Mastigocladopsis repens PCC 10914: one gene and its partner. The protein of the gene in region 1 binds, or shares a complex with, the protein of each later gene. Links are inferred from orthologs where the notes say so. Each region holds a gene or a part of one and is shown on either strand. Other genes may lie near its edges.

Region 1 (3,168 bases):
CGTCCATATGTCCCACCTGACAGGCGTCAGAGCTATTATGAAGGATATTATTGAAACTTTAAAAGCTGGTGCGGGGCAGCAATTAATTAATTTGAGTGCTGGCAATCCCTTGATTTTACCAGAGGTAGAACAATTATGGCGCGATTGTACTGCACAATTGCTGGCAAGCCCAGACTATGGTGAAGTCGTTTGTCGCTACGGGTCAAGTCAAGGGTATACACCATTCATTGAAGTCATTGCTAAGGATTTTAATGAACGATATGGCTTAAATTTGAACGAGCGCAATATCCTTGTGACTCCAGGAAGTCAAAGTCTCTACTTTTACGCTGCTAATGCTTTTGGCGGATACACCACCAGCGGTGAACTCAAGCAAATCGTTCTGCCCCTCAGTCCTGACTACACTGGTTATGGTGGCGTCACTTTAGTGCCAGAAGCCTTGATTGCCTACAAACCTACGCTAGATATTGATGCAGCGGCACACAAGTTTAAATATCGCCCCGACTTCAGCAAACTCTCGATTACAGAAAAAACTGGTTGCGTTATCTTCTCTCGCCCCTGTAATCCCACTGGTAATGTCCTCACCGATGATGAGGTGAAAAAAATTGCCGCCCTTGCTGCGTCTTATGATGTGCCGGTGTTAATTGATTCGGCATATGGTCTTCCATTCCCGGCGCTGAACTTTACTGAAATGACGCCAATATTCGGCAATAACATCCTGCACTGTATGACTTTATCCAAAGCTGGCTTACCAGGAGAACGCATTGGGATTGCGATAGGCGATGAACGGGTGATTCAAGTTCTGGAATGTTTCCAAACGAATGCCTGTCTCCATGCTTCACGTTACGGACAAGCGATCGCAGCACTTGCTATTAGCTCTGGTGCGCTTGCAGAAATTTGTACGCAAGTCATTCGCCCATTTTATCAGAATAAGTTTACCATTTTGGAAAGCACGTTAAACGAAGCAATGCCCAAGGATTTACCTTGGTTCCTCCATCGCGGTGAAGGGGCAATTTTTGCCTGGTTGTGGTTCCAGGATTTGCCAATGACAGACTGGGAGTTGTATCAAGAACTCAAGCAGGTGGGCGTTATCGTTGTGCCTGGGAGTTCGTTCTTTCCTGGCTTGGCGGAAGAGTGGGAACACAAGCAGCAGTGTGTCCGTATTAGCCTCACTGCAAGTGATGAGGAAATTGCAACAGGTATGCAGCGTTTGGCAAAAGTTGTACAACAAGTTTATCAGCGTGCGACTGTGAGTGCTTAAACAAACCGCACCAGGACTCAGAGTACGCAGAGGAAAAGATGAGGGACAAGGAGACAAGGCAACAAGGCGACAAGGCGACAAAGAGAGTGGCGGGAGAAAAAGCTTCCCCATCTTCCCCATCTCTCAACAAGTCCCGACTCCCTACTCCAACACCAGAAGGTTGGTTGGAAATTGGTAAGATTGTGGCACCACAAGGCTTGCGTGGGGAGATGCGGGTTTATCCTGACACGGACTTCCCCGAACGCTTTGAGGTCCCTGGAAAACGGTGGTTGTTGCGTCCAGGCGAGACGGAACCGGAACCTGTCGAATTGCTGTCGGGACGTTACGTTGAAGGCAAGAAGTTATGCATCATCAAACTTGCTGGGGTGGAAAATTGCGACCAAGCTGAGGAGTTGCGCGGTTGCAAGTTGATGGTGAAAGATTGCGATCGCCTCCCATTGGGAGAAGATGAATATCATGTCGCAGATTTGATTGGCTTGCAAGTTTTTATGCAGGAATCTGGCGAACTCGTTGGTACAGTGGTAGATGTGATTCCTGCTGGTCATGATTTGTTGGAAGTGCAGCGACACGCTTGTAATGACAAAAAAACAAAAAAAGTTTTGATTCCGTTTGTAAAAGCGATCACGCCAGTTGTAGATATAGCAGCAAGGCGCATTGAAATTACGCCACCAGATGGGTTACTTGAAATCAATGATTAGGGAATATTGCGCCTATAAACCAGTGAACAGTGAACAGTGACCAGTGACCAGGCGTATGGTAGGGGATTTAAACCCGCCACCAACTCTGTACAGTGACAGATTAGTGCCGTTGTAAAAAATAGTTGTCATCAAAAAGCTGAGTGTGGTTGAAAGCTAGGGGAGATGATCCTAGCTGCTATTTCTCATGTGTCTCAAGGGCATTGAGCCGAGAACTTGCATAAAAAGGATAGAGGCTCTTAAAGCTAGCTTATCCTATTATAGATTTCAGCTTTTTACTTCTCTATTTTAATAAAACAGGGGAAGATATATCCCCCTACTTGCACATCCTCATATCCGCGTTGATTCGGCAACTTGTGCCTGGAAACAGCAGGCTCACTTTTTTCCGTTTTACCAACTTTCAGTGATTGGGGATCGGGTAAGGTATGAGCGTGCAGATATATGGCAAAGTTCGACGCAACAAAGGTTAGCATTACCGCTAGTATGCCTGATTCTTATCGTTTTGGTAGAGTCGATGGGGACTATTACGTCCCGCATCTCTGTGTTAGATCTGGACGTGCCATTTTCACGGCATCCAGCTCCCGATGTTCTAGGGTTTCCCCTTGCCCATGTGGATGTAATCGTGACAGCTTTCATGAACTGCCAGAAGATTCTTTGTTTTCCAGTTTTGGTGATTTCCATCTATATGATGTAGGTGTACTTTCTCCTCACTGAACATTTTCAATCCACAGTATCCACATGCATGGTTTTGCCGTTTTAAAGCTTTAGAGGTTTCACCGTCATAGAGCTTGTTGTTGCGCTCGCTCCAGTAGGGAATGTCTCCATCAAATGGTGATTTCTCACCCTGGACGTTGACAAATTTGTTTTCGGAGTAGGGAACTGCTGGGAATGCTTTCTTAATCAGGCTTGTGCTTGATTCTCGGTCATTCTTAGTTTCCCTATTGAATACCTTGAATGTTCTGTGTTTGATGTGCCAGAGTGAAAATCGTGACCCATCCATCTTGCAGAAACGGTGGTAATTCCTCCATCCTCTAACCAAGGGAGCTAATTTCTCAGCTTTTACCTTGGAACCATAGTTGGAACAGTTGATGACAGCTTTTACTTTCTGACGGAATGCTTTGAAGTTATCCACTGAAGGGACACATCTAAACTTTCCGTTACTTTGCACTTTTGTTGTGCCAGCCTAGGAAATCAAAACCATCTGTCGATGCAGTT
Region 2 (3,271 bases), 180 kb from region 1 along the record:
ATCCGGGTTTCAGCCGGACGCATCGTCACTGGTTTGTCGGGGAAAATCCGAATCCAGATTTTGCCACCCCGGCGGATATAACGAGTCATTGCCCGACGAGAAGCCTCAATTTGACGAGAGGTGATCCAGCAGGGTTCTAAAGCTTGAAGCGCGAAATCGCCGAAGTTGAGGGTACTGCCGCGACTGGCTAGACCGGTCATCCGTCCGCGCTGTTGTTTGCGGAATTTAGTTCTTCTTGGACTTAGCATGATTTGTTAGTTGTTGGTTGTTAGTTGTTGGTTGTTAGTTGTTACCACTAACCACTAACCATTGACTATCCTTCATTGGAACGGTCTTCAAATTGCTGACGACGGCGTTGTTGACGGCGAGATGGAGGGCGATCGCGACTTGTTGTTGGGGGAGGCGTTTCTTCCTGTCCGGGAATGATTTCTCCTTTGAACACCCACACCTTGATACCGAGAATGCCGTAGACAGTTTTGGCTGTGCAGTATGCGTAGTCAATATCAGCACGCAAGGTGTGTAAAGGGACTCTTCCCTCACGAGTCCACTCTGTCCGGGCAATTTCTGCACCGTTAAGCCGTCCGCTGACTTGAATTTTGATGCCTTGCACGCCAGCACGTTGGGCACGCTGAATGGCTTGCCGTACCACCCGTCGGAAGGAAACGCGACGTTCTAGCTGTTGAGCAATGTATTCAGAAATCAGGTAGGCATCAGCATCAACTCGTTGTACTTCAACGACGTTAATGCGAATTTGGCGATTGCTGCCTAACAGTTGCTGAAGACCAGTACGTAAAGATTCAATGCCTTGTCCGCCTCGACCTACGACTACGCCAGGTCGAGCTGTACGTACCTCTAAATCGATTTGATCTGCTTTGCGATCAATGCGTACTTCAGAAATCCCAGCGTTGTTTTGAGCGTATCTACCCAGCTTTTGTTCTATATATTTACGGAGTTTATGGTCTTCTTGTAGAAGTTCTGGATAACGACTGGGGTCGGCAAACCAACGCGATTGATGCTCTTGGGTAATCCCCAAGCGAAAACCTACTGGATGTATCTTCTGTCCCACAAATGCTTCCTCTAAAAGTTCTTTCTGTACGCAATTTTTTATTGAGCTGCGTCAGGGTCAGTAGCAACAGCCACAGTGATATGACACGTCGGCTTGCGAATTTGGTAAGCGCGACCTTGTGCCCTAGGTTGGAACCGTTTCAGCACCGGACCTTGATCTGCGTAGGCTTGAGTAATGATCAGATCAGCTCTGTCTAGCCCAGCGTTATGCTCTGCATTAGCTGCAGCGCTTCTTAAAACCTTCAATACTGGGTCGCAAGCTCGATAGGGCATGAATTCTAGGATAATTAGTGCTTCTCGGTACGATCGCCCGCGAATTTGGTCGAGTACACGACGCACTTTATAGGGAGACATCCGTACATAACGGGCGATCGCTTTCACTTCAGTCGTATCTATTGCCATATTTTTCTCCATTTGTCAAGAGTCAATAGTCGTTGCTTTTGACTTTGGACTCTGGACTTTTGACTATCTACCTGATTTTTTGTCACTCTTGGAGTGACCTCTAAAAGTGCGTGTGGGTGCAAATTCGCCCAATTTATGTCCTACCATTTGGTCTGATATGAAAATTGGGACGTGCTGGCGTCCGTTATGAACAGCGATGGTATGACCTACCATGACAGGCAAAATTGTCGAAGCCCGCGACCACGTTTTAATGACTTCTTTTCTGTTGTTTTCGTTGAGCTTTTCAATTTTGCTAAGAAGATGATCCGCAACGAAGGGACCTTTTTTTAGAGAACGACCCATAATTAGTTAAGTTGGTAGTTGGTAGTTGGTAGTTGGTAGTTGGTAGTTGGTGGTTGCTGGTTGCAATTTCTACTAACGACTAACGACTAACTCTTTACGATTCACGACCACCGCGACCGCGTTTAGAAGATTTGCGGCGACGGCGCACAATTAACTTGCTACTGGCTTTCTTGGGCTTGCGTGTCTTTTTACCCAAAGCTGGTTTACCCCAAGGTGTCACAGGTCCTGGTCTACCGATGGGTGCCCGACCTTCACCACCACCATGTGGGTGGTCAACTGGGTTCATCACACTACCTCTGACCTGAGGACGGCGACCCTTCCAGCGAGTTCTACCTGCTTTACCCGAACTCAGGTTTCTAGCATCAATATTACCGACTTGTCCAATGGTGGCGTAGCACTCGCGGCGAATCATCCGGACTTCTCCAGAAGGCAACTTGAGTGTTACGTAGTTACCTTCTTTTGCCACAACTTGAGCGGTTGCACCAGCAGCACGAACGATTTGACCGCCCTTACCGGGTTTCAATTCTACGTTATGAACGCTGGTTCCTAAGGGAATGTTGGAAAGGGGCAAGGCATTGCCATCTTCTATCGGAGCATCTGAACCCGCAACAACTGTTCCTCCTACCTTCAAACCGTTGGGTTGAAGGATGTAACGCTTTTCGCCGTCTTCGTATTGCAAAAGGGCAATCCGCGCGTTGCGGTTGGGGTCATATTCAATGGCTTTCACTGTGGCACGAATACCACGCTTATCGCGCTTAAAGTCGATAATGCGGTAAAGGCGCTTGTGACCTCCACCTCGGTGGCGAACAGTGATCCGCCCCTGGTTATTCCTACCTTTGGGGCGATGTAGTGATACAGTTAGAGATTTTTCTGGCTCGGTTTTGGTAATCTCCGAGAAGTCAGAAATCGTAACTTGGCGAGTACTGGGGGTATAAGGGCGATAAGAGCGAGTACCCATTCTTTTAAACCTCTGGGAATAGAACCTGTCTAATCTTGTCTACGTCCGATGCCGCCACTGTTACGATGGCTCGCTTATATTGGGGCTTATAACCAATAAACTTACCAACGCGCCGCTTTTTGCGTGGTGGCATTATGGTGTTTACCTTTTCAACCTTGACGTTAAATAAATCTTCTATCGCCGCTTTGATTTGTGGCTTTGTTGCTTTTGGAGTGACTTCAAAAGTATATTGATTTTGCTCCATCAGAATAGTCGCCTTTTCAGTGACAATTGGGCGACGCACAAGGTCAGGAAGGTTGCGGGGGTCAATCTTAGTCTTACTCACTTATAGACCTCCTGAATTTTTTCCAGGGCTGATGCCGTAACAATAATCTTGTCGGCGTGCAGCAAATCATAAACATTTAACTGGTCAGCGCCAATCAGCTTTAACTTTTCTACGTTGCGGGCGGATAAATATACATTCTCCGTACGCTCGGACAAGATTAATAATGTTTGATTTTCTGG

What was found.
Region 2: the proteins of rimM (region 1) and rpsS are in contact, whole or in part, in a crystal structure (PDB 3A1P), measured with the Thermus thermophilus proteins. The link is inferred for Mastigocladopsis repens PCC 10914 from one-to-one orthologs. Residues at the interface, in WP_008632437.1 of Thermus thermophilus: Val4, Glu5, Ile6, Gly7, Arg8, Arg22, Gly23, Glu24, Val26, Leu84, Glu85, Glu86, Gly87, Arg88, Tyr89, Tyr90, Tyr91, Phe92, Leu94, Asp111, Ile112, Leu113, Asp114, Ala115, Gly116, Ala117, Gln118, Asp119, Val120, Ile122; in WP_011173711.1 of Thermus thermophilus: Lys28, Arg29, Leu30, Lys32, Thr48, Gln56, His57, Val58, Pro59, Val60, Tyr61, Thr63, Met66, Glu73, Phe74, Pro76, Thr77, Arg78, Arg81, His83, Gly84, Lys85, Glu86, Ala87, Lys88, Ala89, Thr90, Lys91, Lys92, Lys93.

Annotation. Positions count from the first base shown.
Region 1 is NZ_JH992901.1:417,311-420,478, reverse strand. What follows is about bases 284-3,126. They hold rimM (ribosome maturation factor RimM), read left to right. Parts: upstream 284-1,296; coding sequence 1,297-1,956; downstream 1,957-3,126. Other genes in these bases: MAS10914_RS0103975 (valine--pyruvate transaminase), read left to right, coding at 284-1,258. Outside these bases: more of MAS10914_RS0103975, read left to right, coding at 1-283. UniProt on the Escherichia coli protein: One of at least 4 proteins (Era, RbfA, RimM and RsgA/YjeQ) that assist in the late assembly stage of the 30S ribosomal subunit.
Region 2 is NZ_JH992901.1:600,784-604,054, reverse strand. What follows is about bases 171-3,116. They hold rpsS (30S ribosomal protein S19), read right to left. Parts: upstream 1,810-3,116; coding sequence 1,531-1,809; downstream 171-1,530. Other genes in these bases: rplD (50S ribosomal protein L4), read right to left, coding at 3,089-3,116; MAS10914_RS0104770 (50S ribosomal protein L23), read right to left, coding at 2,772-3,092; rplB (50S ribosomal protein L2), read right to left, coding at 1,904-2,767; rplV (50S ribosomal protein L22), read right to left, coding at 1,105-1,467; rpsC (30S ribosomal protein S3), read right to left, coding at 314-1,066. In the rest of the region: more of rplP, read right to left, coding at 1-170; more of rplD, read right to left, coding at 3,117-3,271. UniProt on the Escherichia coli protein: In the E.coli 70S ribosome in the initiation state it has been modeled to contact the 23S rRNA of the 50S subunit forming part of bridge B1a; this bridge is broken in the model with bound EF-G.